Regions from separate parts of the Mesorhizobium sp. NPDC059054 genome, predicted to be linked through region 2. Evidence: predicted binding sites of a transcription regulator. Region 2 holds the regulator's gene; each other region holds the start of a gene.
What was found. Region 2 encodes LexA, which represses DNA repair genes until DNA is damaged. Its sites were predicted from a motif close to TGTTCNNNNTGTGTTCNG; they were not measured.
Positions count from the first base shown of each region.

Region 1: recA (recombinase RecA) is a predicted target of LexA. The motif match lies at 8,639-8,656, and genes of this name have one in related genera.
Region 3: ACFWXH_RS03280 (sel1 repeat family protein) is a predicted target of LexA. The motif match lies at 3,623-3,640, and genes of this name have one in related genera.

Region 1 is NZ_JBHYHV010000001.1:848,428-858,105, reverse strand. Features, by position in the region: gene ACFWXH_RS04080 (NADP-dependent isocitrate dehydrogenase) at 1-635, shown strand, start outside; gene ACFWXH_RS04075 (GyrI-like domain-containing protein) at 739-1,587, opposite strand; gene ACFWXH_RS04070 (glutathione S-transferase family protein) at 1,717-2,364, shown strand; gene ACFWXH_RS04065 (aldo/keto reductase) at 2,552-3,373, shown strand; gene ACFWXH_RS04060 (glycerophosphodiester phosphodiesterase family protein) at 3,513-4,490, shown strand; gene alaS (alanine--tRNA ligase) at 4,558-7,218, opposite strand; gene recA (recombinase RecA) at 7,426-8,514, opposite strand; gene ACFWXH_RS04045 (carbohydrate kinase family protein) at 8,775-9,678, shown strand, end outside.
Region 2 is NZ_JBHYHV010000002.1:1,146,078-1,155,755, forward strand. Features, by position in the region: gene gltA (citrate synthase) at 1-176, opposite strand, end outside; gene gltX (glutamate--tRNA ligase) at 353-1,774, opposite strand; gene ACFWXH_RS13345 (ComEC/Rec2 family competence protein) at 1,867-4,410, shown strand; gene lexA (transcriptional repressor LexA) at 4,432-5,154, opposite strand; partial or broken gene ACFWXH_RS13355 (hypothetical protein) at 5,426-5,627, shown strand; gene ACFWXH_RS13360 (DUF1236 domain-containing protein) at 5,689-6,018, shown strand; gene glp (gephyrin-like molybdotransferase Glp) at 6,084-7,289, opposite strand; gene moaC (cyclic pyranopterin monophosphate synthase MoaC) at 7,289-7,774, opposite strand; gene trpC (indole-3-glycerol phosphate synthase TrpC) at 7,776-8,588, opposite strand; gene trpD (anthranilate phosphoribosyltransferase) at 8,599-9,609, opposite strand; gene ACFWXH_RS13385 (SurA N-terminal domain-containing protein) at 9,606-9,678, opposite strand, start outside.
Region 3 is NZ_JBHYHV010000001.1:690,435-700,112, forward strand. Features, by position in the region: gene ACFWXH_RS03255 (DUF922 domain-containing Zn-dependent protease) at 69-677, shown strand; gene ACFWXH_RS03260 (AMP nucleosidase) at 695-2,197, opposite strand; gene ACFWXH_RS03265 (hypothetical protein) at 2,392-2,586, opposite strand; gene ACFWXH_RS03270 (hypothetical protein) at 2,610-2,768, opposite strand; gene ACFWXH_RS03275 (DUF2147 domain-containing protein) at 2,982-3,323, opposite strand; gene ACFWXH_RS03280 (sel1 repeat family protein) at 3,777-4,043, shown strand; gene ACFWXH_RS03285 (branched-chain amino acid ABC transporter substrate-binding protein) at 4,348-5,472, shown strand; gene ACFWXH_RS03290 (ABC transporter substrate-binding protein) at 5,709-6,833, shown strand; gene ACFWXH_RS03295 (acetyl/propionyl/methylcrotonyl-CoA carboxylase subunit alpha) at 6,914-8,866, opposite strand; gene ACFWXH_RS03300 (alpha/beta fold hydrolase) at 8,893-9,678, opposite strand, start outside.

The sequences.
Region 1 (9,678 bases), on a different contig from region 2:
CCTCGATGAATTACGGCCTGCTGCGCGGCTATCCGGTCTATCTCTCGACCAAGAACACCATCCTCAAGGCCTATGACGGCCGCTTCAAGGACATCTTCCAGGAAGTCTACGAGAAGGAATTCGAAGCCGCCTTCAAGGACAAGAAGATCTGGTACGAACACCGCCTGATCGACGACATGGTCGCCTCTTCGCTGAAATGGTCAGGCGGCTACGTCTGGGCCTGTAAGAACTATGATGGCGACGTGCAGTCCGACACAGTCGCGCAGGGCTTCGGCTCGCTTGGCCTGATGACCTCGGTGCTGATGACGCCGGACGGCAAGACGGTGGAAGCGGAAGCCGCGCACGGCACCGTGACCCGCCACTACCGCCAGCACCAGAAGGGCGAGGAAACCTCGACCAACTCGATCGCCTCGATTTTCGCCTGGACACGCGGCCTCGCGCACCGCGCCAAGCTGGACGACAATGCCGAACTGAAGAAGTTCGCCGAGACGCTGGAAAGGGTCTGCATCCAGACCGTCGAGAGCGGCTATATGACCAAGGACCTGTCATTGCTGATCGGTCCCGATCAGCCATGGCTGTCGACCACCGGCTTCCTCGACAAGATCGACGAGAACCTGCAGAAGGCAATGGCCTGACCATCCTGGCAGGACAGGAAGAAAAAGCCCCGGGCGATCCGGGGCTTTTTTGTTGGCTACGCCATCGGCACCTTCTCCCCCTTGTGGGAGAAGGCCGAAGCCCTCAGACCAGAGGCAGATGTATGTCGGTCAAAAGCTCCGCCGGAGCAACGTCGCGTGGGTTGTTGATGTATTCCTCGAACATCACCGTGTCGCGCAGCTTGCGGCCGGACATGGGCAGCCATTCGGCGTAGAGCCATGTATAGGCCTTGTGCATCTCGGCATAAGGCCCCTTGTGGCGCAGCACGGCATATTCGCCGCCTTCGAGCGTGCGACGCTCCAGTGGCGCCTGGGCAGGCTGAGCCGCATCCATCTCGACGCAGGCATAGGAGCGCAGCTTGTCGACCGCGACAACGTCAGGATCGTCGAGATAGACGCCGATCATGCGCAGGCCCGGGTGCCCCTGGCCGCGGGCATAGAGCGTTCCGAATAGCTGTTCGAACGCCTTGCCGATATTCATATAGGAACCCTGATGAGGCACACCGACCAGTTCGGTGGGTTGGAGCGTGCGGATGGAGATATCAAACATGGTGGAAGCCTTTCTCTGCTTGCTTTCAAAGAGCGTGTGGCTTCCCTCTCTCCGATAGCGCGCCGGCGGCATGCCGTAGACTGCCTTGAAGATGCGGTTGAACGACTGGACATTGGGATAGCCAGACCGCTTCGCAATTTCACTGATGCCGAGATCCGTCTCCACGATGTCGCCGGCAGCCCGATGCAACCTCAATCGCTTGACGGTTGCCGCAGCAGTTTCGCCGTAGATGGCGCGATAGATGCGATGCCAGTGATAGGGTGACAGGCAGGCGATTTCGGCGAGGCCGTCCATATCCAGATCCTCGTCGAGGTGGTCGTGGATGTGGGTTGAAACCCGTCTCAAACGAGCTTCGTAAACCGCCCATGCCGTTTCGCCATTCATGCCAGACCTCATGCAAATCGATCGGCTGGAAACAACCATAGCCGCTTTTGACAAATCCTGCTGACTTGCAACGTACGAGGAACAAGCCGCTTTCCTGTGGTATGCAACCAGCAGGACAGGAGCCCGACCATGAACCGAGAGTCCAAACCGACGCTCTATGGTGCGGACTACAGCGTCTATGTCCGCATCGCTCGTCTGACGCTGGCGGAGAAACATATCGACTACGATCTCGTTCCAGTCGACATCTTCGCGGATGGCGGTCCGCCCGACTGGTATGGCGCGCTGCATCCCTTTTCGAAGATCCCGGCGTTCGAGCATGACGGGCTGAGGCTGTTCGAGACAACGGCGATCGCCCGCTATGTCGACGAGGCCTTCGATGGTCCCGCGTTGCAGCCTTCCCTGGCGTGCGAGCGCGCGGTGATGAACCAGATCGTCGGCTTGCTCGACGCTTACGCCTACCGCACGCTCGTGTGGGACATCTATGTCGAGACCGTCTCCAAACCACGCGAGGGCAAGACAGCCGATGACGCCGTGGTTTCTGCCGCTCTGCTGCACGCCGAAACCTGCCTCGCTACCCTGGCTGCGCTGAAAGCACCTGGTCCATGGCTTCTGGGTGAACAGCTGACTTTGGCAGACCTGCATGCTGCGCCGATGTTCGGTTATTTCATGCAAGCCGAGGCGTCAGTGCCGATGCTGGCCAGGCACCCTGCTTTGTTCGACTGGTGGCAATCGATGCAGGCACGCGAGAGCTTTCCTGCCACCAGCCCAACCAGCTAGCCATCTTCAGAATATTTTTGCTTCGCCCAACCGAAACGACGAGGGTCTTTTCTTGCCCTCGGCTACCAAGCGCCCCAGATAAGACTGCGACCTTTCTCACCGTGAGCCTCCCTCAACCTCTGCGAGCAACCGCCTGGAGCGGACGCCTTTCAATCACCGTCCTTTCAACATTTCAGGAAAGAGACCCATGAGCCCGACAATCCGTTTCAATGACGGCAAGGCCATCCCGCAGCTCGGCTTCGGCGTATGGCAGGTGCCGAACGAAGGCGCCAATGCCGCCGTGACCGCAGCCCTCGAAGCCGGCTACCGTTCGATCGACACCGCCGCCATCTACGGCAACGAACAAGGTGTCGGCGACGCGCTCGCTGCCTCGAACGTCCCCGATATCTTCCTCACCACCAAGCTCTGGAATTCGGAGCAAGGTTACGACTCGGCGTTGAAAGCCTTCGACGCCAGCCTCAGGAAATTGCGCCGCGACAGGATCGACCTCTATCTCATCCACTGGCCGGTGCCGTCGCGCGATCGCTATGTCGACAGCTGGAGGGCACTGATCAAATTGCGCGAGGAAGGCCGTGTCGCCTCGATCGGCGTTTCCAACTTCCAGATCGCCCATCTCGAGCGGCTGAAGGCGGAGACCGGCGTGGTTCCGGCGATCAACCAGGTGGAACTGCATCCGCGCTTCCAGCAGAAGGAACTACGCGCCTACCACGCCGGGGAAGGCATCGTGACCGAGGCGTGGAGCCCCCTCGGCCAAGGTACGCTCCTGCATGATCCGGCACTCATTGCACTGGCGAAGAAGCACAACAAGACCGCCGCGCAGGTGATCCTGCGCTGGCATCTCGACATCGGCAACGTCGTCATCCCGAAGTCGGTGACACCATCACGCATCGTCGAGAATTTCCGGGTCTTCGATTTCAAGCTGGCAGCTGAAGACATCACCGAGATCGAGAAGCTCGACAGTGTCAAAGGCAAGATCGGGCCGGATCCAGACACTTTCGCGGTCGGATAGTTTCGAACTCCAGGCGCGTTCCTCCTGGAACGCGCCCGGCCCTGCCAAACCTTTTTCGCGGCTGCCTTCAAAGCGGCGCAGCTTCGTCCAGATTTTGTCCCGGTTCGGCGCATAGTCTTCCCACCAATTCGGGGGAATCATGCGCAAACGAACCGTCGCCCTGCTTGGGGCACTCGCCGCCGCCACCACCATATGGGCGCTCAACAGCAGTCTGCTTGCCGGCACTCCGGAGCAGCGACCGATGCTGATCGCGCATCGCGGGCTCGGCCAGACCTTTTCGCCCGTCGGCATCGGCAACGACACCTGCACGGCCGATCGCATCTATCCGCCGGAACACACACATCTCGAAAACACCATCGAGGGTTTCCAGGCGGCATTTGCGGCCGGCGCCGACATCGTCGAACTCGACGTCCACCCGACCACCGATGGTGACTTCGCGGTGTTCCATGATTGGACAGTGGATTGCCGCACCGATGGCAAGGGCGTGACGCGCGAAAAGAGCCTCAAGGAATTGAAGGCCCTCGACATCGGCTACGGCTATACCGCCGATGGCGGCAAGACCTTCCCGTTCCGGGGCAAGGGCATCGGCCAGATGCCGAGCCTTGGCGAGGTGCTCACCGCATTTCCGAACAAGCGTTTCCTGATCAACATCAAAAGCGATGACATAACCGAGGGCCGTCTGCTGGCAAGGAAGATCGGGGCGCTGCCGCCGGAACAGCAGAAACTCATCATGGTCTATGGCGGCGGCAAGGCGATCGATGCCTACAAGGCCGCCCTGCCTGACGCCGTTGTGCTGGGAACGGATCGCGTCGTCCCCTGTTTGATGCGTTATGCCGCGCTCGGCTGGAGTGGTTATGTGCCGGAGGACTGCCGCAAGACGCTGTTCATGCTGCCGGCCAACTTCGCCCCCTTCGCCTGGGGCTTCCCCAACCGGCTCAGTGAACGGCTGGAAACCAACGGCTCGACACTGGTGATCCTCGGCGACAATGATGGCTCGAAGTATTCGACCGGCGTCGACGACATCACAACGCTCAAGAAACTGCCCGCCCGCTTCGACGGCGCCATCTGGACCAACCGCGTCGACCGGATCGGGCCTGCGGTAGCTGCCCCGCAATAGCCGATGCCGGGAGTTTCCCCCGGCATCGATTGCGGCTCAGATTGTGGATTGAAGGAAGGAGCGCGCCCTAAGCAGCCAGTGCCGCTTTGACCGCCGCGATGGCGTCATCGGCCTTGGAAGCGTCGGGACCGCCAGCCTGTGCCATATCCGGCCGACCACCGCCGCCCTGCCCGCCGAGCGCCGCGGATGCAACACGCACCAGATCGACGGCGCTGAAACGACCGGTCAGGTCCTCGGTGACCGCGACGACGACACTTGCCTTGCCTTCGGCCTCGCCGACCAGCACGACAACGCCGGAACCTAGTGCCCTCTTGCCCTCATCGGCGAGCGGCTTCAGGTCCTTCGGCGAAACGCCGCTGACGGACTTGCCGAGGAAACCGACACCCGCCACCGTCTCGGTGGCATTCTCGGCCGCACCGGCGGAACCACCACCCATGGCAAGCTTCTTACGGGCATCAGTGAGTTCACGCTCCAGCTTCTTGCGTTCGTCCAGCAGGGTTTCCACCCGCGCGAGTACATCGGCCGGCGAAATCTTGAGCGTCGCTGCAACCGCCTTGAGGCGCCGATCCTGCTCATCGAGATGGCGGCGTGCCGCCTCACCGGTCAGCGCCTCGATACGTCGAACGCCGGCCGCCACCGGGCTGTCGGAAACGATGCGCACCAGGCCGATGTCGCCGGTCGACTTCACATGCGTGCCGCCGCAAAGCTCGATCGAATACGGCCGGTTGGCCTTCTCGCCATGCAAGGCCGTGCCCATCGACACGACGCGCACCTCGTCACCGTATTTTTCGCCGAACAGCGCCATGGCGCCTTCCGCGCGTGCGTCGTCCACCGACATGAGCCGGGTCGTGACCGGGCTGTTCTGGACGACGATCTCGTTGGCCATGCGCTCGACCTCTTCCAGCTCTTCCGGCGAGATCGGCTTGTTGTGCGAGATGTCGAAGCGCAGCCGCTCCGGCGCCACCAGCGAGCCTTTCTGGGCGACATGCGTGCCCAGAACCTCGCGCAGCGCCTCGTGGATGAGGTGCGTAGCGGAGTGGTTGGAGCGCAGGCGCGTCCGGCGAGAATGGTCGACTTCGAGCTCGACCGCAGCTCCCGTCTTCAGGGAGCCCTTGGTCACCTTACCCTGGTGCACGAAGAGGCCATCGGCCTTCTTCAGCGTGTCGGTGACATCGACACGGAAACCCTCACCGACGATGGTGCCAGTGTCCCCCATCTGGCCGCCGGACTCGCCGTAGAACGGCGTCTGGTTGACGATGATCGCAACGCTGTCGCCTTCCTTGGCGTCGTCGACGACCTTGCCGTCGCGCAGGATAGCGGTGACGATGCCTTCGGCCTTTTCGGTCTCGTACCCGAGGAACTCGGTGGCGCCCGTCTTGTCGCGCACGGAGAACCACACGGTCTCGGTTGCCGCCTCGCCGGAACCGGCCCAGCTTGCACGCGCTTCCGCCTTCTGTCGTTCCATCGCATCGGTGAAACCGGCAAGGTCGACTGAGATACTGCGCTGGCGCAGCGCGTCCTGCGTCAGGTCCAGCGGGAAGCCGTAGGTGTCATAGAGTTTGAAAGCGGTCTCGCCGTCCAGCATGTCGCCGGCACCGAGCTTGTCGGTCGCGTCGGCGAGCAAGCCAAGGCCGCGCACCAGCGTCTTGCGGAAGCGGGTTTCCTCCAGCTTCAGCGTTTCGGTGAGCAATGCTTCACTGCGCACCAGTTCCGGATAGGCCTGCCCCATCTCGCGTACCAGCGCAGGTACCAGCTTCCACATCAGCGGCTCATTGGCACCGAGCAGCTGCGCGTGGCGCATGGCGCGACGCATGATGCGGCGCAGCACATAACCACGGCCCTCGTTGGACGGCAGAACGCCATCGGCCACAAGGAAGGACGACGACCGCAGGTGATCGGCGATCACACGGTAGGACGCGACATTCTCGGTGTTGGGACCGTGTCCGAGTGCGGACGAAGCCGCGTCGATCAGATGACGGAAGAGGTCGGTCTCGAAAACGCTCTCCACACCTTGCAGGATGGAAGCCATGCGCTCCAGGCCCATGCCGGTATCGATCGACGGACGCGGCAGGTCGATGCGTTCGTCCTTGGTGACCTGCTCATATTGCATGAAGACCAGGTTCCAGAATTCGAGGAAGCGGTCGCCGTCTTCTTCCGGGCTGCCGGGAGGGCCACCCCAGATGTGCTCGCCGCGGTCGATGAAGATCTCCGAACACGGGCCGCAGGGACCCGTATCGCCCATCGCCCAGAAATTGTCCGAGGTCGCAATGCGGATGATGCGGTCATCCGAAAAGCCGGCGATCTTCTTCCAGTAGCCGGCCGACTCGTCGTCGGTGTGGTAGACGGTGACGAGCAGCTTGTCCTTCTTCAGACCGAAATCCTTGGTGATCAGGTTCCAGGCGAGCTCGATCGCGCGTTCCTTGAAATAATCGCCGAACGAAAAGTTGCCGAGCATCTCGAAGAAGGTGAGATGACGGGCCGTGTAGCCGACATTGTCGAGATCGTTGTGCTTGCCGCCGGCGCGCACGCTCTTCTGCGCGGTCGCGGCGCGCGAATAAGGCCGCTTCTCCAATCCGGTGAAGACGTTCTTGAACTGCACCATACCGGCGTTGGTGAACATCAACGTCGGGTCGTTGCGCGGCACCAGCGGGCTGGAGGCGACGATCTCGTGCCCTTCCTTGCGGAAATAGTCGAGAAAGGTCGACCGGATATCGTTCACGCCACTCATCGAAACTGCCTTTATGGTGAAGCCGCCGGCCGGGCCGGTGGAAATGGAATAGGCCTTTTAGCGGCAGCCTTCCAGCCTGTCCAGAAACAGCAAAGGCCTGTACGCGGAGACCAAAGCCGCCGCTGGAAACGCAAACCGCCGGCGCGAGGCCGGCGGTTAAAACATTGTCGTCAGGCGATGAACTGCCCCTTACGGATGAACCGACAGTTACCCTTCCGCAGCGTCGTCGAGATCGTTGTCGCTGTCGCCACCATTGTCGAGGAACTTCTCCGCGATCAGCCCGGCATTCTGCCTCAGCGCCTGCTCGACCTCACGGGCAAGATCCGGATTGTCGCGCAGGAACTGCTTGGCGTTTTCACGACCCTGACCGAGACGCTGCGAATTATAGGAGAACCAGGCGCCCGATTTCTCGACGATGCCGGCCTTGACGCCGAGGTCGATCAATTCGCCGGTCTTGGACACGCCCTCGCCATACATGATATCGAACTCGATGACCTTGAAGGGTGGGGCCAGCTTGTTCTTGACGACCTTGACGCGGGTCTGGTTGCCGACAACCTCGTCCCGGTCCTTGATCGAGCCGATGCGACGGATATCGAGGCGCACCGAGGCGTAGAACTTCAGCGCGTTGCCGCCGGTGGTCGTCTCCGGCGAACCGAACATGACGCCGATCTTCATGCGGATCTGGTTGATGAAGATGACCATGGTGTTGGAGCGCGAGATCGAAGCGGTGAGCTTGCGCAGCGCCTGGCTCATCAAACGAGCCTGCAGGCCGGGCAGTGCATCGCCCATCTCGCCTTCGATTTCCGCGCGCGGGGTGAGTGCTGCGACCGAATCGACCACCAGAACGTCGATAGCGCCGGAACGCACCAGCGTGTCACAGATCTCCAGCGCCTGCTCGCCGGTATCCGGCTGCGAGATCAGAAGGTTCTCGAGATCGACGCCCAGCTTGCGGGCATAGACCGGATCGAGCGCATGTTCGGCATCGACGAAGGCGCAGATGCCGCCCTTCTTCTGCGCTTCCGCCACCGTGTGCAGCGCCAGCGTGGTCTTGCCCGAGCTTTCCGGCCCGTAAATCTCAACGATACGGCCACGCGGCAGACCGCCGACGCCGAGCGCGATGTCGAGGCCCAGCGAGCCGGTCGGCACCGTCTCGATCTCGACTGCCTGCTCATTGGCGCCGAGCCGCATGATCGAGCCCTTGCCGAATGCCCGTTCGATCTGCGACAGCGCAGCGTCGAGAGCTTTTGTTTTGTCCACCGAATTGTCCTCTACAAGCCTCAAGCTATTCTGAGCCATGATACATCACCCCTTGGTCGTCAATGAAGGCCGGACTGCCTGGTTATCCCTGTAAATATGTACCCTTTTTGTTCCGTTTTGACAAGGCGATCCAACATCTTGAAAAATATGATAAATCCATATTTGTTCCTTTTTTGTTTTGTCAGGAGTGTCCAAAAAGTATTCTCACGCATGGACATCACATTGCCGCGACGCGGCGGCCATCGATTCGGCATCGCCATAGCCGGGCACAGCAGGACCGCCTCCATCGAGGTGCCGGCATGAGCCCCACGCCAAAGCTTTTCGCGGCCGGCGGTGCCCATATCGATCGACGCGGCCAAGTCAGCGGCCCCTATGTGCCGGCGGCGTCCAACCCAGGCACGATGCACGAGGATGTCGGCGGCGGCGTCTTCAACGCCCTGCGCACAGTCGTGCGACGCGGTGTCTCTGCTTCGCTTATATCGGTGCGCGGCGGCGACACGGCAGGCGAAACAGTCGCGCGGACGATCGCGCAGGCCGGCATCAAGGACCTTTCCGTCACCTTCCTCGATCGGACCACGCCGAGCTACACGGCGATCCTCGACAGCGAGGGAGAGCTTGTGGTGGGCTTCGCGGACATGGGGCTCTACGACCTCGCCTTCCCGAAACAGATGCGGCGCGCCAACATTCGTGGCGCGGTAGAGGCGGCGGACGCGGTGCTGTGCGACGCGAACCTGCCGACCGCAGCGCTGGAGCGGCTGATGGCACTGGCCGACGCCAGACCCGTCTTCGTCATCGCCATTTCGCCGGCCAAGGTGGTGCGCCTCGCCTCGCGGTTCGAACGGCCGGCGCTGGTGTTCATGAACCGCCGCGAGGCAGCCGCGCTGACTGGCCTTTCGCGCGAAGCGTCTGAGACAGAACTGGTGACGGGGTTGCGTGGAATCGGCCTGCGTGGCGGCGTGGTGACAGCGGGAGATCGCCCTGCTCTCGGTTACGACAAGGACGGCGCCTTTTCGATCGCGCCGCCTCCGCCCAAGACCGTGGTCGACGTGACCGGCGCGGGCGATGCGCTGGCGGGAGCCACCACCGCGGCGCTGCTGCGCGGCCTGCCGTTACGCACCGCTTTGCGTGAGGGTGTTGCCGCTGCGGGACTGGCCATTGAAAGCCCGCTCTCCGTGCCCGGCTTCACTCCGGCATCCTTTGCCG
Region 2 (9,678 bases):
TAGGTAATGCCGGACTCGCAGCTAGCCGTCGAAGTGAAGCCGGGATCGTAGGTGAAAGCGCCGGTGGTCGAGTAGAGCGAGCCGATGTCGATCACATCCGGGCCGACCGAACCGCTTCGGACCTTGAACTCGTGGGTTTTGCCGTCGAGTTCCAGTTTTGCCGTCTGTCCGGTCATCGCAAACTCCTTTTGTTCCCTTGTCTGCAAGCCAAGACGATCCGCTACGCGGAACGCCCCAAGCCCTTGAAATGCACGAGATTACAGCCGCCGGGATAAATAGGGCTGATTGATCCGGCGGCAATGTTGCACCGCAAAAGAAACCTTTCAATGCTAAAGTTCTTGGACCAGAACTCCTAATCGATTTGATCTGCGATGCGAGCAAGACTTTCGTCGCGGCCAAGCACGGCAAGCACGTCGAAAACGCCTGGCGAGGTGCTGCGGCCGGTCAGGGCGGCGCGCAAAGGCTGCGCCACCTTGCCGAGTTTGACTCCCGCCGTTTCGGCATAGGCACGCACGGCAGCTTCGGTGGTTGTGACAGTCCACTCACCGAGCTCCTGGAAATGGCCAAGCACTGCCTTCAGAACGGCTTTGGCGTCGGCATCGAGCAGGGAGGCTGCCTTTTCATCCAACTGCAGCGGGCGATGGGCAGCGATGAAATAGAGACTGTCGGCGAGCTCGACCAGCGTCTTGGCGCGCTCCTTCAGGCCCGGCATTGCCTGCAATATCTGTGCTTTCTTTTTCTCGTCCAACTGGGCGGCCAGGGTCTCGCCATTTGGCAGGTAAGGCAGTGTGTCGAAAAACACCTTGGTCAGCGCCGCATCGTCCATGCCGCGCATGTGGACACCGTTCAGCGCCTCGAGCTTGGCGAAGTCGAAGCGGGCGGCGCCCTTGTTGACGTCGATGATGTCGAACCAAGACACCATTTGGTCGATCGACATGACTTCGTCGTCGCCGTGGCTCCAGCCAAGGCGGGCCAGATAGTTGAGCAGTGCCTCTGGCAAATAGCCCATTGCGCGATAGGCCTCGACGCCGAGCGCGCCATGGCGCTTGGACAGCTTGGCGCCATCGGCGCCGTGGATCAGCGGGATATGCGCCATCTTTGGCACATCCCAGCCCATGGCGCGGTAGATCGTTGTCTGGCGTGCGGCATTCGTCAGATGGTCGTCGCCTCGGATGATATGAGTGACGCCCATGTCGTGATCGTCGACGACGACAGCGTGCATGTAGGTCGCTACACCGTCCGAGCGCAGGATGATGAAATCGTCGAGATCTTTGTTGGGAAAGCGCACCTCGCCCTGTACGAGATCGTCAACGACGGTCTCGCCCTCGCGTGGCACCTTGATGCGGATTGCACCTGCCACGCCCTTCGGCGCCTCGGTGGTATCGCGGTCGCGCCAATGGCCATTGTAGCGCGGTGGCAATCCTTGTGCGCGAGCGGCTTCCCGCATCGCGTCCAGCTCCGCGGGCGTCTCGTAGGCGTAATAGGCCTTGCCCAGCCGTACCAGTTCTTCGGCGACCTCGCGGTGGCGCGCGGCGCGCTGGAATTGCGAGACGGCCTCGCCGTCCCAGTTAAGGCCGAGCCAGGTCAATCCATCGAGGATAGCGGTGGTCGCTGCCTCGGTCGAACGTTCGCGGTCCGTGTCTTCGATGCGCAGGAGCATCTTGCCGTTGGTGTGCTTGGCATAAAGCCAGTTGAACAGCGCTGTGCGCGCACCACCGATGTGCAGGAAACCGGTAGGCGAAGGGGCGAAACGGGTGACGACCTGATCGGACATGGAACTCTCTGGGAGAAGCGCCAGAAGCGCGGACTTTCGTTGTTTGGGCGTTCATGTAGCATAGGAGGTCAGGGGCGCAAGGGGCAGGCCCGATGGCTGGAGCGGAGAGGGATGGGCGAGAGGCCATTGATGCTGAACACGGCATCAATGAGCGTCTTTTGTTTGCTTCCAAAAAGGGTGACAGCGGCGATGCCGCAGCCGCATCCACGGACACTCCGACGATCGGAGGGCAGTCGGCGCTCGATGACCTGTTTTCTGCTCGCCAGCGTCTTCGTTCTGACACGCAAGCCGGGCGTTCCGACGAACCATCATGGCTCGAGGTCTGCCGGCGACGCCTGACAAAACTGGTCGGCAGAGACCCGCGTGGTCTCTTCGCCAAGGCGGTCGCTTTGGAACTCGATCGTGGCGTCGCCTTCCTGTTTGTGCCTGTTTTCCTGGCGGCCGGAGCGACGGTCTACTTCTCACTCGATCGGGAGCCAGCCCTCCCGCAGTTGGTTGCCGGCGGCCTGGTTCTTGCCGTCATTGCGCTGTTTTCACGCCGCCGTCTCGGCGTGCATCTCGCAGCGATGGCTGTACTTTTCTTCGTACTCGGCATTCTTGCCGCCAAGATCGAGACGTGGCGCATGCCCGGCAATATGTTGGGTGCACAGGTATCAACCAGGGTGACGGGGCGGGTGATCTCGGTCGAGCCGATGGCGAGCGGGCGCACACGGCTGACGCTTGACGTCATCGCCACCGAGCGGCCCAAGCTGCGATATCAGCCAGAGCGCGTGCGGCTTTCGGCGCTGGGAATGCCGGCCGACATCCGCGCCGGATCGATCGTATCCGGTTACGCCCGCTTGATGCCGCCGGCCGGCCCGGTGCGACCTGGTGGCTACGACTTCTCCTTCGAAAGCTATTTCGACGGCATCGGCGCGACCGGCTTCTTCATGGGCAAGCCGAAGCTCGCATCAGATGGGGAGAGCATTGCGCCGCTCACCACACGGCTGTCGGTCGCGGTCGAACGCGCGCGCGAGGTGATCGCCGATCGCATTCGCGCCTCGATCGGTGGATCGGAGGGCGAGATCGCGGCAGCGCTGATCGTCGGTGTGCGCGCCGGCATTCCAGATTCCGTCAACGAAGCGATGCGAAGGACGGGCATCTATCACATCATCTCGATCTCCGGCCTGCACATGGCAATGGTGGCCGGAGCTATTCTGCTGCTGCTGCGCGGCACATTTGCTCTGTTCCCCGATTTTTCGACACGTCGACCGGTCAAGAAATACGCCGCTTTCGCGGCCCTCTGTTCGATTGCGGCGTATCTGGCGATCTCGGGTGTGGTGGTGGCGGCCGAGCGCAGCTTCATCATGCTGGCGGTCATGCTGATTGCGGTGTTGTTCGACCGAGCGGCGCTGTCGATGCGCAATCTTGCAATCTCGGCGGTGATCGTGATCCTGACCGCACCGCATGAGGTGGTTGGTCCATCTTTCCAAATGTCGTTTGCGGCGACCGCTGCACTGATTGGTGCTTACGCGGCTTGGACAGAGCGCCGTAGCGCAATGCCCACTGCTCCGCCGCCGGTGCGCTCGTTTGCTGGGATACTCGTGCACAAGTCGCTGATTGCGGTAGGCGGCATGGCGGCGACCTCGATCGTTGCTGGGCTGGCAACGGCACTCTTCGCGGTCTGGCATTTCCAGCGTGTCTCGCCCCTCAGCCTGTTCGCCAATCTGGCCGTAATGCCGGTGGTTTCGCTCATCATGCTGGCCGCTGTTTTCAGCGCATTTGCCATGCCGTTCGGCGCCGACTGGCCGTTTCTCTATGTGATGGGCAAGGGACTAACGGTGATGATGGCGATCGCCGAATGGATTTCCATCCGCTCCCCCGTCGACGGAGTAGGGCTCGTCTCGACCCAGTCAGTGCTCTTCGTCACCGCAGCGCTCGCCATCGGCGCGATGACCACGACATGGTTGCGCTGGCTGGCGCTGCCTTTTGCGCTCGCTGGTATGCTGACGATGAGCAATGTCGAAACGCCCGACGTGCTGATCTCCGAGGATGCGCGTCTCGTCGCGCTGCCGATCGGCGACGATGAGGTCGCCGTCAGCCGAGCGCGGCCCAATGTTTTCACGCTGGACAATTGGCGTCGCGCACTCAATGTGGAGACGACGGTCTTGCCGGAGGATGTTTCGGCTGACGTTGAAATGACCGTTGAAAATGTGCTCGACATGCCTTTCGGCACACCCTTCCTATGTGCACGGCGCCTGTGTTTCGCGCGCCATCCGTCGGGTGCGGTCGTGGTGATGACTGCATATGCCGATGCAGCGAAATCGGCTTGTGGGGTCGCCTCACTCATTGTCATCGACGATGCCACCGCATCCGACCCCTGCAACGACCCGGCGATCTTGGTGGTTACCAAGAAGGATCTCGCCCGCACCGGCAGTGCGGCGGTACGATTTGATGTTTCTGCTGATAAACCGGCTAATATCCTGTTTGCGCTCGAGAGCACAAATCGACCCTGGCATGCACAGCGCATGTTCACCCGCGAGGCGAGGGGGCTGCCACCGCTTCCTAAAAAAGCGTTCAAATCCAAACGTCGGGATGATCAGCTTCACCCGGCTGCAGAACCTGCCACAATTCCTGATGTGCGGCCGGCTAAGTGACTGCGAAATTAGGCCGTTCACTCAATAGCGGCGGATCAACCCAACCAGCTTGCCTTGTACTTTGACCCGGTCCGGGCCGAAGATGCGGGTCTCATAGGCTGGATTGGCGGCCTCCAGCGCGATCGAGGCACCCTTGCGACGGAATCGCTTGAGTGTCGCTTCTTCCTCGTCGACGAGCGCCACGACGATTTCGCCAGGATTGGCCGTATTGGCATTGCGGATGATGACCGTGTCGCCGTCGAAAATACCGGCCTCGATCATGGAGTCGCCTTTGACTTCCAATGCATAGTGCTCCCCCCCCGCAATCATATCGGGCGGCACGGAGATCGAATGGGTGCGGTGCTGGATCGCGTCGATCGGTACGCCGGCGGCGATGCGGCCCATGACTGGGATGGAAACGGAAGCCGTGGCATCGTCGTCATTGCCTGGGGCCTGCAGGCGTTGCGGTTCCTTCGGTGCAGGCCGCCCCAGACTGCCCTGGATGACAGCGGGCGAAAATTTCCGAGCCGCATTGAGGCCGGGCGCGATCGAATCGGGAAGCCTCAACACTTCCAGTGCACGCGCCCGGTTTGGCAGCCGGCGAATAAAGCCGCGCTCTTCCAGAGCGGTTATGAGGCGGTGGATGCCGGACTTCGAGGCAAGATCCAGCGCTTCCTTCATCTCGTCGAAGGAAGGCGGAATTCCGCTTTCCTTCAGCCGTTCATGGATGAAGAGCAAAAGCTCATGTTGCTTGCGTGTCAGCATAGCCACCCTCCGTGGAACGGAACCAGAATCAGAAAAACAAATCCAGAACAAACACTATCTGTTCCATTTGTGTTCCGCAACCTTTTAAAGTTTAATGAATTTGTTGACGCTTTGTTCAGTGTAACGGCTGGTGCGGCTACCCGTCTGTTTCGAAAAGTCCTGCCGAGGGGTCAATTCTCACATTTCCGGAATGTGCCAAAGCTTGCGCCTCGTGAGGCGTGCGTCCCGACGTCACTCGTGTGGATCGCCGCATCGAAGCCTTCTTCAACGCCTCTGGAATACCCTTGCCAGGAGCACTGACGGCGAAACCGTCGTCAACGTCGAGGCAGGGCGCCGGCAATATCGATGAGTTCTTTTCCGATCCGGTGTTCGTGGAGAAATTCCGTAAGCTGGATGCCATCTCGAAAAGTGAGTTCCATACCTTTCCTTGTGGTTCGGCACAAAGTTGCCGCAACAAGACCTTAATTCATTAGGAACGGGGCCGTTGACGTCCGCATTCCTCCTTCGGGCAATCGTGCTTGAAAGGAGAGAACGATGAAACCGCTTCTTCCGATATATGCCGTTTGCGCAGTCCTCGCAGGCGCTGCTGCCAGCCACGCACAGGATACCGTGGTGGTCCCGGCACAACGGCCAGGTACAGTGGTGATCCAGCCGGAGCAGAAGACCGTCATCCGCGAGTATGTTCGTAAGAACCCCGTGGCTTCGATCAATGTGCTCGGGTTGGAGCTCAATCTGGGCTCGAGAGTACCGGAGACGGTAACCCTGCATGAAGTTCCCGATACACGATATCGTTACACCGTCATCGACAACAGGGCGGTTCTTGTGGATCCGGAAACCTATGAAATCGTTGAGGTCTTGAACTGATCCGATGGTTGAAGCCCTGGCTGCCGAGAGACAGCCGGGGCTTTGCTATCTGCCTTCTTCTCAGATCAGCGCAGCATCAGCACCTGGCACGTGGAGCCGGCTTCGGCCTTGGGTGCATGTGGCGGGCGAATGATCAGCCCGTTGGCATCCGATAAAGCACGAAGCATCGAGGAATCCTGAACGCCGAACGGCGTCGCGGCCAATCTGCTGCCATCCTGTTCGATCCGGGCACGGATGTAGTCCTGCCTGCGGTCATTGGCCGCCATATTGGTTGTGAGGCTTGCCTCGCGGATATCCTGGCTGAAGGGGCGGCCGCCAAGACGGGCAAGCAGGGGTTTCAGGAAAAGCTGCGAACAGACCAGGCTAGCCACTGGGTTTCCAGGCAAGCCGATGCAGCGGATCGCACCCATGCGGCCAAACATCAGCGGCTTGCCTGGGCGCATGGCGAGCTTCCAGAAGTCCAGCGTCATGCCTTCGCTGGTCAGAACATCGTGCACCAGGTCGTGATCGCCGACGGAGGCGCCGCCAAGGGTGACGATGACGTTGGCGCCGGCTTCGACAGCCTGTCGTACCGCCGCGGCGATGGCGTCCTTGCGGTCGGGTGCGATGCCGAGATCCAATGCATGCGCACCGACGGCCTGGGCCGCAGCTGCCACACCATAAGCGTTGGAAGAGATGATCTGGTCCGGTCCCGGCACGCTGCCGGGTGGCAGTAATTCGTCACCCGTGGCGATGATAGCAACCAGCGGCCGGCGCACCACGGCAAGTGCCGGATGGTTCGCAGAAGCGGCTAGCGACAAAGCTGCGGCGTCGAGCACGCGGCCTTTTTTGAGCAGAACATCGCCAGTGTTGAAATCCAGCCCTTTGCGGCGGATGTTGCGACCTTCGGATGCGGATTCCAACACTTCGACGGAGCCATCGCCCAAGTCGCGCACGTTTTCCTGGATGACGATGGTGTCGCTGCCGGCGGGCAGTGGTGCACCGGTGAAGACGCGCACGGTCTCGCCGGTACCAACGGCGCCCTGAAACGCACGGCCGGCTGGCGCGCTGCCGATCACCTTCAACGTCACCGGCGTTGCGGCCACATCGGCGGCCTTTGCCGCATAGCCGTCCATAGCGGAGGCATCGAAAGGCGGCTGCGTGCGCAACGCCGCCAAGGGGGTTGCCAGCACCCGATCGAAGGCGTCGGTCAATGCGACGGTCTCCGCAGCGAGCGGTTCGGCGTCGTCCAGCAGTCGCTGCAGCGCTTCTTCGACCGGCACCAGCGACATCAGGTTTCCACCCTGTAATCGCCTGATTTGCCCCCGGTCTTTTCCACCAGGCGGATACCGGAAATAACCATGGCACGGTCCACTGCCTTGGCCATGTCGTAGATGGTCAGGCATGCAACCGAAGCGGCGGTGAGCGCTTCCATTTCGACACCGGTCTTGCCGGTAACGCGCGCAAGCGCGGTGACCTTCAGGCCGGGCAAAGCGGGGGCTGGCTCGATATCGACAGATACCTTGGTCAGCAGCAGTGGATGGCAGAGTGGGATCAGGTCATGTGCCTTCTTGGCTGCCATGATGCCGGCGATGCGAGCAGTGCCCAGCACATCGCCTTTCTTGGCATTGCCGTCGAGTATCATGGCGAGCGTTTCAGCCTGCATCGAGACGAAGCCTTCGGCCAGCGCCGTGCGCATGGTCTCGGCCTTGTCACCGACATCGACCATGTGCGCTTCGCCTTGCGCACCGAGATGGGTGAGGGTGTTCCCGGGCATCTCAGACAGCCTCGGCCCTGGTTTCGAGGCCCAGCAGCGCACGTGTCGCCGCAGTCACATCGGCCTGCCGCATCAGGCTTTCGCCGACGAGGAAAGTGCCGATGCCGCTCTTTTCCATGCGGCGGCAGTCGTCATGGGTGAAGATGCCACTTTCGCTGACCAGCAGACGATCGGAAGGCACCATTGCCGCCAGCCGTTCGGACGTTTCGAGACTGGTCTCGAAGGTGCGCAGATTGCGATTGTTGATGCCGAGGAGGCGCGATTCGAGTTTTAGGGCGCGCTCCGTCTCCTCTTCATCGTGGACTTCGACAAGCGCGTCCATGCCGAGTGAAAGGGCGGTTTCTTCAAGTTCCGCAGCCAGTTGATCGTCGACGCTCGCCATGATGATGAGAATGGCGTCCGCACCCCAGGCACGGGCCTCGTAGACCTGATAAGGATCGAACAGGAAATCTTTGCGCAGCGCAGGCAGATTCACCGCCTTGCGAGCGGTGGTGAGGAATTCCGGCGCACCCTGGAAAGATGGCGAATCAGTCAGAACCGACAGGCAGGCGGCGCCGCCGGCCTGATAGGCCTGTGCCAGCGACGGTGGGTCAAAATCGGCGCGGATCAGCCCCTTTGACGGGCTCGCCTTCTTGATCTCGGCGATCAGCGCAAAGGCGCCGGCAGCGCGTTTGGCTTCAAGCGCGGCCAGGAAACCACGCGGATGGTCGGTATCGGCTGCACGTGCCTTGATCTCGGTGAGCGGCAAGTGCGCCTTGGCGGCGGCGATCTCCTCGCGCTTGTAGGCTTCGATCTTTCGCAGGATATCGGCCATTGTCCTGACTCTATTCGTTGGAGACCTTGACCAGCGTTTCCAGCACAGCCCGGGCTTTGCCTGTGTCGATCGCTGCTGCGGCTTGTCTCACGCCGTCTTCCAGCGTCGCGGTCCTGCCAGCCACCACGAGGCCTGCGCCGGCATTCATCAGCACCGTATCACGATATGCCCCCGGCACACCGGAAAGCAGCTTGCGCAACGCTTCGGCATTGTAGGCGGCATCGCCACCGCGCAGGTCCTGTTTGGTATAGCGTTTCAGCCCGACCATCTCCGGCGTCAGCTTGAAGGTGCGGATCGCGCCGCCGACCAGTTCAGCAATTTCCGTCTCTCCGGTCGTGGTGATCTCGTCATAACCGTCGCCATGCGCCACCCAGGCGTGGTCCGCACCCAGTGCCTTCAACGTTTCTGCCACCGGAACGATCCATTCCGGCGCGAACACGCCGACCATTTGACGGCCGACGCCGGCCGGATTGGAGAGGGGCCCAAGCAGGTTGAAGATCGTGCGGGTGCCGAGTTCGCCGCGCACCGGACCGACATGTTTCATGGCAGGATGATGCGATGGCGCGAACATGAAGCCGACACCGGCCCTGGCAATGCAATCGCCGATTGCTTCGGGCGTCAGGTCGATCTTGATACCGAGCCCGGTCAGCACGTCGGCCGAACCGGTTTGCGAGGACAGGCCGCGATTGCCGTGCTTGGCCACCGGTACGCCGGCGCCGGCAATGACAAAAGCGGATGCCGTCGAAATGTTGAGCGAATGCGAGCCGTCGCCGCCGGTGCCCACGATATCGACCGCGCCCGCAGGTGCCACGACACGCAGCATCTTGTCGCGCATGGTCGCCACTGCGCCGGAAATCTCGCTGACGGCTTCGCCACGCACGCGCAGCGCCATCAGAAAACCACCGATCTGGCCGGGCGTGGCATCGCCCGACATGATGATGTCGAAGGCCTCGCGCGCCTCGTCGAAAGAGAGCGTGTTGCCGGCCGCGACCTTGGCGATATGAGGCTTCAGCGCACTCATTGGATCTGCTGGGCCTGCTCGATCGCGACCTGGTCGACCTTGACGCTGAACTGGGACTGCAACTGCGCG
Region 3 (9,678 bases), on a different contig from region 2:
CACTTTGATCGTTGCCTTTCCGCCTTCTATGGTGCGCGCGCAAAACCGCATCATGGCCAGGGGACGGCATGACTCCAAAGACTGGGCTTGGGATACTGACGCTGACGGCATGTGCGGCAGTGCTTCTGGTGGTCGCACCCGCTGCCGCTAAGACGATCGAGCAGGAGAAACCCTACGCCGTCACTGGAACAACCGGTGCCGAACTCTACGCATCGATCGGCCAGAACGGGCCACAAGTGGGAAGAAGCGGTGGCCGTGTCATCGCGCACACCTTCTTCAAGCTCACATGGAGACGAAACTACGTGCCGGAAAATGGCGGCTGCACGCTGAAGTCAGCAACGCCAACGCTCATCATCACTTACACGCTGCCCAAACCGGCAAATCCGTTGCCGCCAGTGGTGCAGAAACGCTGGGATATCTTCATCGAAGGTCTTCGTCGCCATGAGAAGGTGCATGGCGAGCACATCAAGGCGATGCTGGCGCGTATCGAACAGACCACCATCGGCGTGTCCGTGTCCAAGGATCCCGGTTGCCAGAAGATCCGCCGGGAAATCCAGAAACCGCTTTCCGACGCTTCAATCGCGCAGCGTCAGCAAAGCCGCGATTTCGACCGCATCGAGATGGGCTCGGGCGGAGTGATTCAGCGGCTCATCCTCGAATTGGTGAACGGTGACTGACGGCTGGTGCCGGTTGTCTATTGAAATGCGGTTTCCGAGAAGGAGCGCAGCTTGCGCGAATGCAGTCGCTCCATCGGCATTTCAGCCAGCTTCTGCATGGCGCGGATACCGATGGTGAGATGCTGCGACACCTGCCGTTTGTAGAATTCGGTTGCCATACCCGGAAGTTTCAACTCGCCATGCAACGGCTTGTCCGAAACGCATAGCAGCGTGCCGTAAGGCACACGGAAACGGAAGCCGTTGGCCGCGATGGTCGCCGATTCCATGTCGAGGGCGATCGCGCGCGATTGCGATAGCCGCTGTACAGGCCCGCGCTGGTCGCGCAGTTCCCAGTTGCGGTTGTCGATGGTGGCGACCGTGCCGGTACGCATCACCCGCTTGAGATCGTAACCGGCAAGCCCCGTCACCTCGGCCACTGCCTCTTCAAGCGCCACCTGCACCTCCGCAAGCGCCGGCACCGGCACCCATACAGGCAGGTCGTCGTCCAACACGTGGTCTTCGCGAACATAGGCGTGCGCGAGCACATAATCGCCCAGCGCCTGCGTGTTGCGCAGGCCGGCGCAGTGGCCAAGCATCAGCCATGCATGCGGACGCAGCACCGCGACATGGTCGGTGATCGTCTTGGCGTTGGAGGGGCCGACGCCGATATTGACCATGGTGATGCCGCCGTGGTCGCCGCGCTTCAGATGGTATGCAGGCATCTGCGGCAGGCGCGGTGGCGCCACACCTTCGCTTGCCGTCGTTGCGCCGGGTTTCGTCACCACATTGCCCGGCTCGACGAATTCCGTGTAGCCCTCGCCACCCTTCGCCATCAGATCGCGCGCCATCGCGCAGAATTCGTCGATGTAGAACTGGTAGTTGGTGAACAGCACGAAGTTCTGGAAATGCTGCGGGCTTGTCGCCGTGTAGTGCGTCAGCCGGTGCAGCGAATAGTCGATGCGTTGCGCGGTGAACGGCGCCAGCGGTCGCGGGTCCCCCAGCGCTACCTCGAAGGTGCCGTTGGCGATCTGGTCATCGGTTCCGTCGAGATCCGGCACGTCGAACAGGTCGCGGATCGGGCGGCGGATGCGCTCGGCTGCCGCGCTGTCGACATAGGTTCCTTCGAGAAAGGCGAAATGCACCGGGATCGGCGTCTCCGATTCCGAAACGATCACGGGTACGCCATGGTTGCGCATGATCAGCCGGAGCTGTTCTGTCAGATAGCTTTGGAAAAGATCCGGTCGGGTGATCGTGGTCGAGAACTGGCCGGGGGTGGGCATGTGCCCATAGGCCTGGCGCGAATCCACCTGGGTGAAGGAATTGGTGACGACGCTCACCTCGGGATAGAAGGCGCGGTAGCGTTTGTCGTTATCGCCACCGGCGGCCAGCGCCGAGAAGGAATCGCGCAGGAACTTGGTGTTGCGTTCATACAGCGTATGCAGCGCCTCGACGGCCTTGCCCGCATCGTCGAAGGATTGCCGGGCATAGGGCTCCGGCATGACCACGGTTTCGATGGCTTGTGGGTAGATTCGGTTTTCCATGACCCATTATAGAGATGGAAAATGACAGTTGGGAGGGGCAGCCTCGCCAAGTCGGATTTGTATCTGCTTTTTTAGATGTGGTTGAAAGTTCTGCACTTCAACGCATGCCCCCGAGAATCGGCTTCGATTTCGGACCATACGCCAGATCAAACTGACGGAGCGTCCTTTATGCGTCCCGATGGACGCACGGCACTCTAACCGCGCTGCAGGCTCACCAGCAGCACCAGCCCGAGCCCCTTCTTCTGGAGTGCCGGTGCTTCGATGGTGGAGCCGGCATTGGTGCGCATCGTCGGCACAGCCAGGACTGGAGCCGCCAGAAGCATAAGGATCAGCGTCGCGCGCGGCAGAAGCTTCAAGGCGGCGAGGGCGTTTTGGGCAAACGAGGTCATGGCGGTTTTCGTGTTGTTGTCGGTCAATCGGCTGCAAATGAACTGGAGCAGGCGATGCCGCATCGCAGGCCTGCCAGGTCCCAATCGCCACCTGGACGCTTGTGTTCGGCGACCAGGATCGCGAAACCCATGCCGAACAGCGCCGTCAGCAGGCAGACGATGGTGAAGCGGCGCGCGAACATCTGGGTGTCTCTCCTTCAATGCTGGGGAGAATGCCCGAACGCGGCTGAACCCCTTCTGAGGTTGCCGTTCATCCACTGTTCAAAATGATTGACGGGAACTGGGACGTTGCGTCTCCTTCTTCCGAGGAAGGGGGAGAGGCACCGCAATTGACCGCATAAAAAAAGGCGTTTCCGGATCCGGAAACGCCCTGCTGTCATCCGCTTACAGGCGGGCTATAGTTTGTTCCAGGTCTGGCTCTTGCAGATCAGGCCGCCCAACACGCAACCGCTCATCTTCAGAGAGCTGCCGGAGAGCGAAGCCTTACCGTTATAGGTCTTGTCGGTTTCCGGGTCGGTGATGGTGCCGGCATATTTGCCGTCGCCGGCTGCCTTGAAGGAACCGATCGTCTTGCCGGCATGCTTGCCGGTCTTCAGAGTGATCGAGAACGAGCCGCTGCCCGAGATCGCGGCGGTCGCGCCGGATGCGGTCTTCCAGTTACCTTCGATCGGATCGGCGAGCGCCACACCCGACATGATCAATGTGGCAGCGAGTGCCAGGCCCACTTTGCGAAACATCGAGTTCCTCCTCCCTTTGCGCTTCAACTGGACACAGGGTCCAGCCTCTCCATCCCTTACGCCTGGTGAAGCTAATCCAGTCCCTGACAAAACAAAAGCCGTGCCGCTGGGGAAGGAAAGGGGGTTTCTTTGATCTCCGGAAGGCCGTCTGAAACCACGATTTTGACTTCTTACCAAAATGGAAGCTTCGCCGTGGTTAGCGAAACCTTGTTTTCGCATCCGCGAATTTTCATCGAATTTGAGCGGAAACCCAGCAATTGCGCTCTTCCTATCCTTAACGGTTTCTCACGTTTACTTCTTGTTTTAGCTTTGTTTTCCTCAAATTAAGCACGCCGTTTAACGACGGATTCAAGCGTCCCCGGCATCCTTCGAAGCATCGGAAGAGCGCACGTCCACACCAAGAAACGGACGGCGGCTTTCAGGAGCAAACAGGGTCAGACAAGGGGATTTCAAATGGCACGTTTCGAGATGCTTGAAGCAGGGATCGGCACGATGGGCGCAACCGCGCAGGCCGACATTCTCTTCGAACTGGGCATGATGTACGCGACCGGCCGCGATTGCGAGACCGATGTCATCGCTGCTCACAAATGGTTCAACATTGCGGCCATCAAAGGTTCGCTGCGCGCTGCGGAATGGCGCTCGGAACTCTCGTCCGCCATGTCCAAGGGCGAGATCGCACAAGCGCTGCGCGATGCGCGCGATTGGATGACGACGCACTGATTTCCGTTCCCAAAAAGGACGGCAACACCGCTCCAACGGTGATCATAAGTGAGAGAAGACGGCCGGCAATCCGGACCGTTCGGAAAACAGGGAAGATGACGTCTCCAGCGTTAAGCGGAGAGCGGTCAACGAGAAAAACCGCGACCGGTCGTGACAAGACCGGCGCGGTTTTCGCTTTCGGGGAACGATGCGCTGGGCCGAATTTGACCATACATTGCTGTATGGAGGTCTTGACGAAGAGGGGTTTTTTCTCTCATTCCAACCATGCGCCGCCAAACGGCGCGCAACAAATGGGAGAGTCGAATTGAAAACACCAAAATTACTGGGCGTATCCCTGCTCGCCGCGGCGCTCAGCGCCTCGGCGGCTTATGCCGAAGATATCTCCATCGCGGTGGTTGGTCCGATGACGGGACAGCTCGCCACGATCGGTGATCAGTTCAAGCAGGGCGCGCAAGCCGCCGTCGAGGCGATCAACGCCGCGGGTGGCGTGGAGGGGCGTCAGATCAAGCTGGATGTCGAAGATGACCAGTGCGACCCCAAGCAGGCGGTTTCGGTAGCCAACCGTATTGTCGGTAACGGCGTCAAGTTCATCGACGGGCATGCATGTTCAGGCTCGAGCATTCCGGCCTCCGCCGTCTATGCGGAAGCTGGTGCGCTGATGATGAGCCCCGCCTCCTCCAACCCGATCATGACCGACGACGCAGCCAAGAAGGGCTGGTCGACGATCATGCGTCTCTATACTCGTGACGATGCGCAGGGCGCTTTCGTCGGCCCCTGGATCGCGAAGAAATACGCGGGCAAGAATGTTGTCGTTCTGCATGACAAGAGTGCCTACGGTCAGGGTGTCGCCGATGCGGTGAAGCAGACCATGAACGAGGGCGGCTTGAAGGAAGTCCTCTACGAAGGCATCAACGCGGGTGAGAAGGACTATTCGGCGCTCGTCACCAAGCTGAAGGAACTGAAGGCCGACGTCGTTTATTTCGGCGGCTATCATCCGGAAGCCGGTCTGATCCTGCGGCAAGCCTCTGAGCAGAGTTTCAAGTTCCAGCTCATCATGCCGGATTCGATCGCCAGTCCGGAATTTTGGCAGGTTGCCGGCCCGGCCGGCGAGGGCACGATGTTCGTGTTCCCGTCCGATCCGCAGGCGCGGCCGGAAGCCAAGGACGCCATTGAGAAGATCAAGGCCAAGGGCTTCGTGCCGGAAGGCTTCACGCTGTTCTCCTACGCCACGATCCAGGCTTTCGCCGAAGGCATCAAGCGTGCAGGTAGCGACGATCCGGCCAAGGTCGCCGCTGCACTGAAGGACGGTAAGCCGATCAGCACCGTCGTGGGCGAGGTGATCTTCGACGAGAAGGGCGACCTGAAGAACGCCAAGTATGACATCAATCAGTGGCATGACGGCAAATACGCGCCGATCAAGCTGGACTGATCTCGGGCAAGTTCATAGCCAGAAGAGATGGCCGGGCTCGCCCTGGCCATTTCCGACTTCAAACGGTTCGCAACTAGACCGGCACGATTTTTCACGTTTCATCAGATGAATTGATCTTTGCATTAACCGGACGCATGCAATGCCGTCCGGATGGACTTGACGAACTGCAAATTTTTGCGCCCATTGCACGCAAGCGCAGCCGGGAGGGCTTGCGCAAAGCAATGGGAGGGTTCGAGTTGAAAACAACAAAATACCTGGGCGCAGCCCTGTTCGCCACGGCGCTCGGCGCTTCGGCGGCTTACGCGGAAGACATTTCTATCGCTGTCGTCGGTCCGATGACCGGCCAGCTCGCTCCGATCGGTGATCAGTTCAAGCAGGGCGCCAATGCCGCTGCCGCAGCGATCAACGAAAAGGGCGGCATCGGCGGCAAGAAGATCAAGATCGTCGTCGAGGACGACGCTTGCGATCCCAAGCAGGCCGTTTCGGTCGCCAACCGTATCGCGGCCGCAGGCATCAAGTTCGTCGATGGCCACGCCTGTTCCGGCTCCACCATCCCGGCGTCCGCCGTCTATGCCGAGAATGGCATTGTCATGATCACGCCGGCTTCATCCAATCCGGAGCTGACGGAAGCCGCCTTCAAGAAGGGCTGGCCGACGATTCTGCGCCTTTACATCCGTGACGATGCGGGCGGCAACTTCGTCGGTCCATGGATCGCCAAGAAATACGCCGGCAAGAATGTCGTGCTGCTGCACGACAAGAGCGCCTATGGCCAGGGCGCGGCGGATGCGGTGAAGAAGACCATGAATGAGGGCGGCCTCAAGGAAATCGCCTACGAAGGTATCAACGCCGGTGAGAAGGACTATTCGGCGCTGGTCACCAAGCTCAAGGAACTGAAGGCCGATGTCGTCTATTTCGGCGGCTATCACCCGGAAGGTGGTTTGATCAAGCGTCAGGCCAAGGAACAGAACTTCGATTTCCAGTTGATCATGCCGGACAGCCTTTCCAATCCGGAGTTCTGGCAGATCGCCGGCCCGGCTGGCGAAGGCACGATGTTCGTGTTTCCGTCCGACCCGCAGGCCAAGCCTGAGGCCAAAGAAGCCGTGGAGAAAATCAAGGCCGGCGGTTTCTCGCCGGAGGGCTTCACCCTGTTCTCCTATGGCGTCATCCAGGCGGTTGCCCAAGGTATCGAGCGCGCCGGTTCCGACGACCCGGCCAAGGTGGCCGCGGCTCTGAAGGACGGCAAGCCGATCAGCACCGTGGTTGGCGAAATCACCCTGGATGAGAAGGGTGATATCAAGGATCCGAAGTTCGACATCAACCAGTGGCACGACGGCAAATACGCGCCGATCAAGCTGGACTGATAGTCGCCGGTCTGAAGCTGAAAAAGAATGGCCGGGTTCGTCCCGGCCATTCTGTTTTCTAAGGGCTCTGTCGCTTCAGTTCAGGCATCCGCCTCAACGAACCGGACAAGAACGGTGCCGTCGGTCACTTGTGCACCCTCCGCCGCGATCTCGGCGATGATGCCATCATGGGGAGCAGCGATGGTATGTTCCATCTTCATGGCCTCGAGGATCAGCAGCGGTTGTCCTTTGACCACGGCCTCGCCTGGTCCCGAACGCACGACCTTGACCAGGCCTGGCATGGGCGCGCGTAGGTTTCCGGCGCCTGCGCCGGCATCGTCGGCCTTCGCGAGTGGGTCCGGCACACCAAAACTGTAGCCGGTGGCGCCGGAGAAAACAGTTACATGGTCGGGCCAGCGGGCAAGCCGTTTGCCGCCGCCGGCGCGCAGCGAATGGACGCCGTGGTCGGTCGCGACATCGAAACCACCGTCGGCGCGGGCGGTAACCCGGGCCATGATGACGTGCTCGCCTGACTTCAGCGCGATGTTTCGGGCACCGGCATGGAAATGGGCGTAGCCGACCAGAGATGACCATGGATCGGACGGATCGCGATGTTCCGCGACATTGGCGGCCGCGAGTGCCGCCGTTGCGATCACCTCGTCGCCCGGGGCGGGAACAGCGGTCAGCGCATCCTGCTTGCGGCCGATCAGGCCGGTGTCGACATCGCCCGCGGCAAAGTCTGTATCTGCGGCGAGGGCCGCAAGAAAGGCGGTGTTGGTAACCGAACCGGCGATTTCCGTATCGGCCAGCGTCGCCTCCAGTGCCGAAAGTGCGGCAGTGCGGTTATTTCCATGCACCACGAGCTTGGCGATCATGGGATCGTAATAGGGTGAAATGGCATCACCTTCGCGGACGCCTGTTTCGATCCGCATGGCGGCATTCGCAGGCGCTCGTTGAGGGAAGCGCAGATGGTGCAACGTACCGATCGCTGGCAGGAAACCTTTCGTGGCATCCTCCGCATAGAGTCTTGCCTCGAAGGCATGACCGGAAAGCGCGATCCCGTCCTGGGTCTTCGGCAGCTTTTCGCCGGAGGCGACGCGCAGTTGCCACTCGACCAGATCGATGCCGGTGACCATTTCCGTCACCGGATGTTCCACCTGCAGGCGCGTGTTCATTTCCATGAACCAGAAGCGGTCGGGCTTGAGGCCCTGCGAAGCGTCGACAATGAACTCGATGGTGCCGGCGCCGGAATATTTGATTGCCTTCGCCGCTTTCACCGCCGCTTCGGTCATCGCCTTGCGCAAGGCGGGCGTCATGCCGGGGGCAGGGGCCTCCTCGATGACTTTCTGATGGCGTCGCTGTGCCGAGCAGTCACGCTCGAACAGATGCACGGCGTTGCCGAAATTGTCTCCGAACACCTGCACCTCGATGTGGCGCGGCTTGTCGACGTATTTTTCCACCAGCACGCGGTCGTCACCGAAGGCGGCCTTGGCCTCGCGGCGGGCGCCGGAAAGGGCCTCCGAGAAGTCATCAGGGTCGTCGACGCGGCGCATACCCTTGCCGCCGCCGCCGGCGCGCGCCTTGATCAACACCGGATAGCCGATCTCGCGCGCCTTGGTGGCGAGCAGCACGATGTCCTGCGCCTCGCCGTGATAGCCAGGCACCACGGGAACGCCGGCTTTCTCCATCAGCCGCTTGGCGGCGTCCTTGAGACCCATGGCCCGGATCGAGTCGGCCGACGGGCCGATGAAGACCAGGCCGGCGGCGATCACCTGATCGACGAAATCCGGGTTTTCCGAAAGGAAGCCGTAGCCGGGGTGAATAGCTTCGGCACCCGTCTGTTTGGCCGCGGCAATGATGCGATCGCCCCTGAGATAGCTTTCGCCGACCGGAGAGGCACCGATATGCACCGCTTCGTCGGCCATGGCGACATGAAGCGAGGCTGCGTCCGCATCCGAATAGACGGCCACTGTGGTCACCCCCAGCCGGCGCGCCGTGCGGATGACACGGCATGCGATTTCACCGCGGTTGGCGATCAGAATCTTTGAGAACATCGGGGCCTCCAATGGCGAAAGGCGGCTCAAACGCCCTTCGCGAATTCCAACAGCAGCGAATTGAACTCCCGCGGCCTTTGCAGGAAAGGCGCGTGCTGCGCGCCCGCCATGCGCATGATCCTTCGCGACCACAGCGCGGCATAAGAAAGACCGTCGAAATAGTCGGGCCGGATGAAGACGTCATCGCGGCCGTTGACGATCGCAAGCGGCGTCTCGTTGGTTTTGACGATTTCCCGCTCATCCAACGCTTTGCCCGACATGACCGAGCCGAACATGATCTCGCGGGCACGGCCATCCGTGCGCTTGCACATGGCAAGCAGATGCGGATCGACATGTCCGTCCACCGCAGAGGTATGGGTGGCGTAGGCCAGAGCGTCGGCGTCCGTGAAGTCGCGCTTGCCGGTCAGGTTCTCGGCATTCGGATCGATGTTGAAGCCGGCCATCAAGCTTTCGACGTCTGCTTTCACCGGCGGGGTGCCGCTGATCATGAGGCCCTTGGCGCCAAAGCCGCGTCCGAGCATTTCCAATGCAATGTGACCGCCCAACGACCAACCGAAGATGGAGGGCCTATCCAGACCGAGCTGGCGAACAACCGCCTCGGCCACCTCGGCATAGCCGCCGAACGTATAGGTGTGGTTCGGGTCGCTCGCGTCCTCCGAGGCGCCGTGGCCGGGCAGATCGAAGGCGATCAGGCGGTAGCCGGTAAATTCAGCTGCCTCGAACTGCTTGGAAAACACTTCCTTGCAACTCGAATTGCCATGGATGAACAGAATGGCCGGGCCCTCCGCGCGCGATTGTGCGAAGGCGATCTT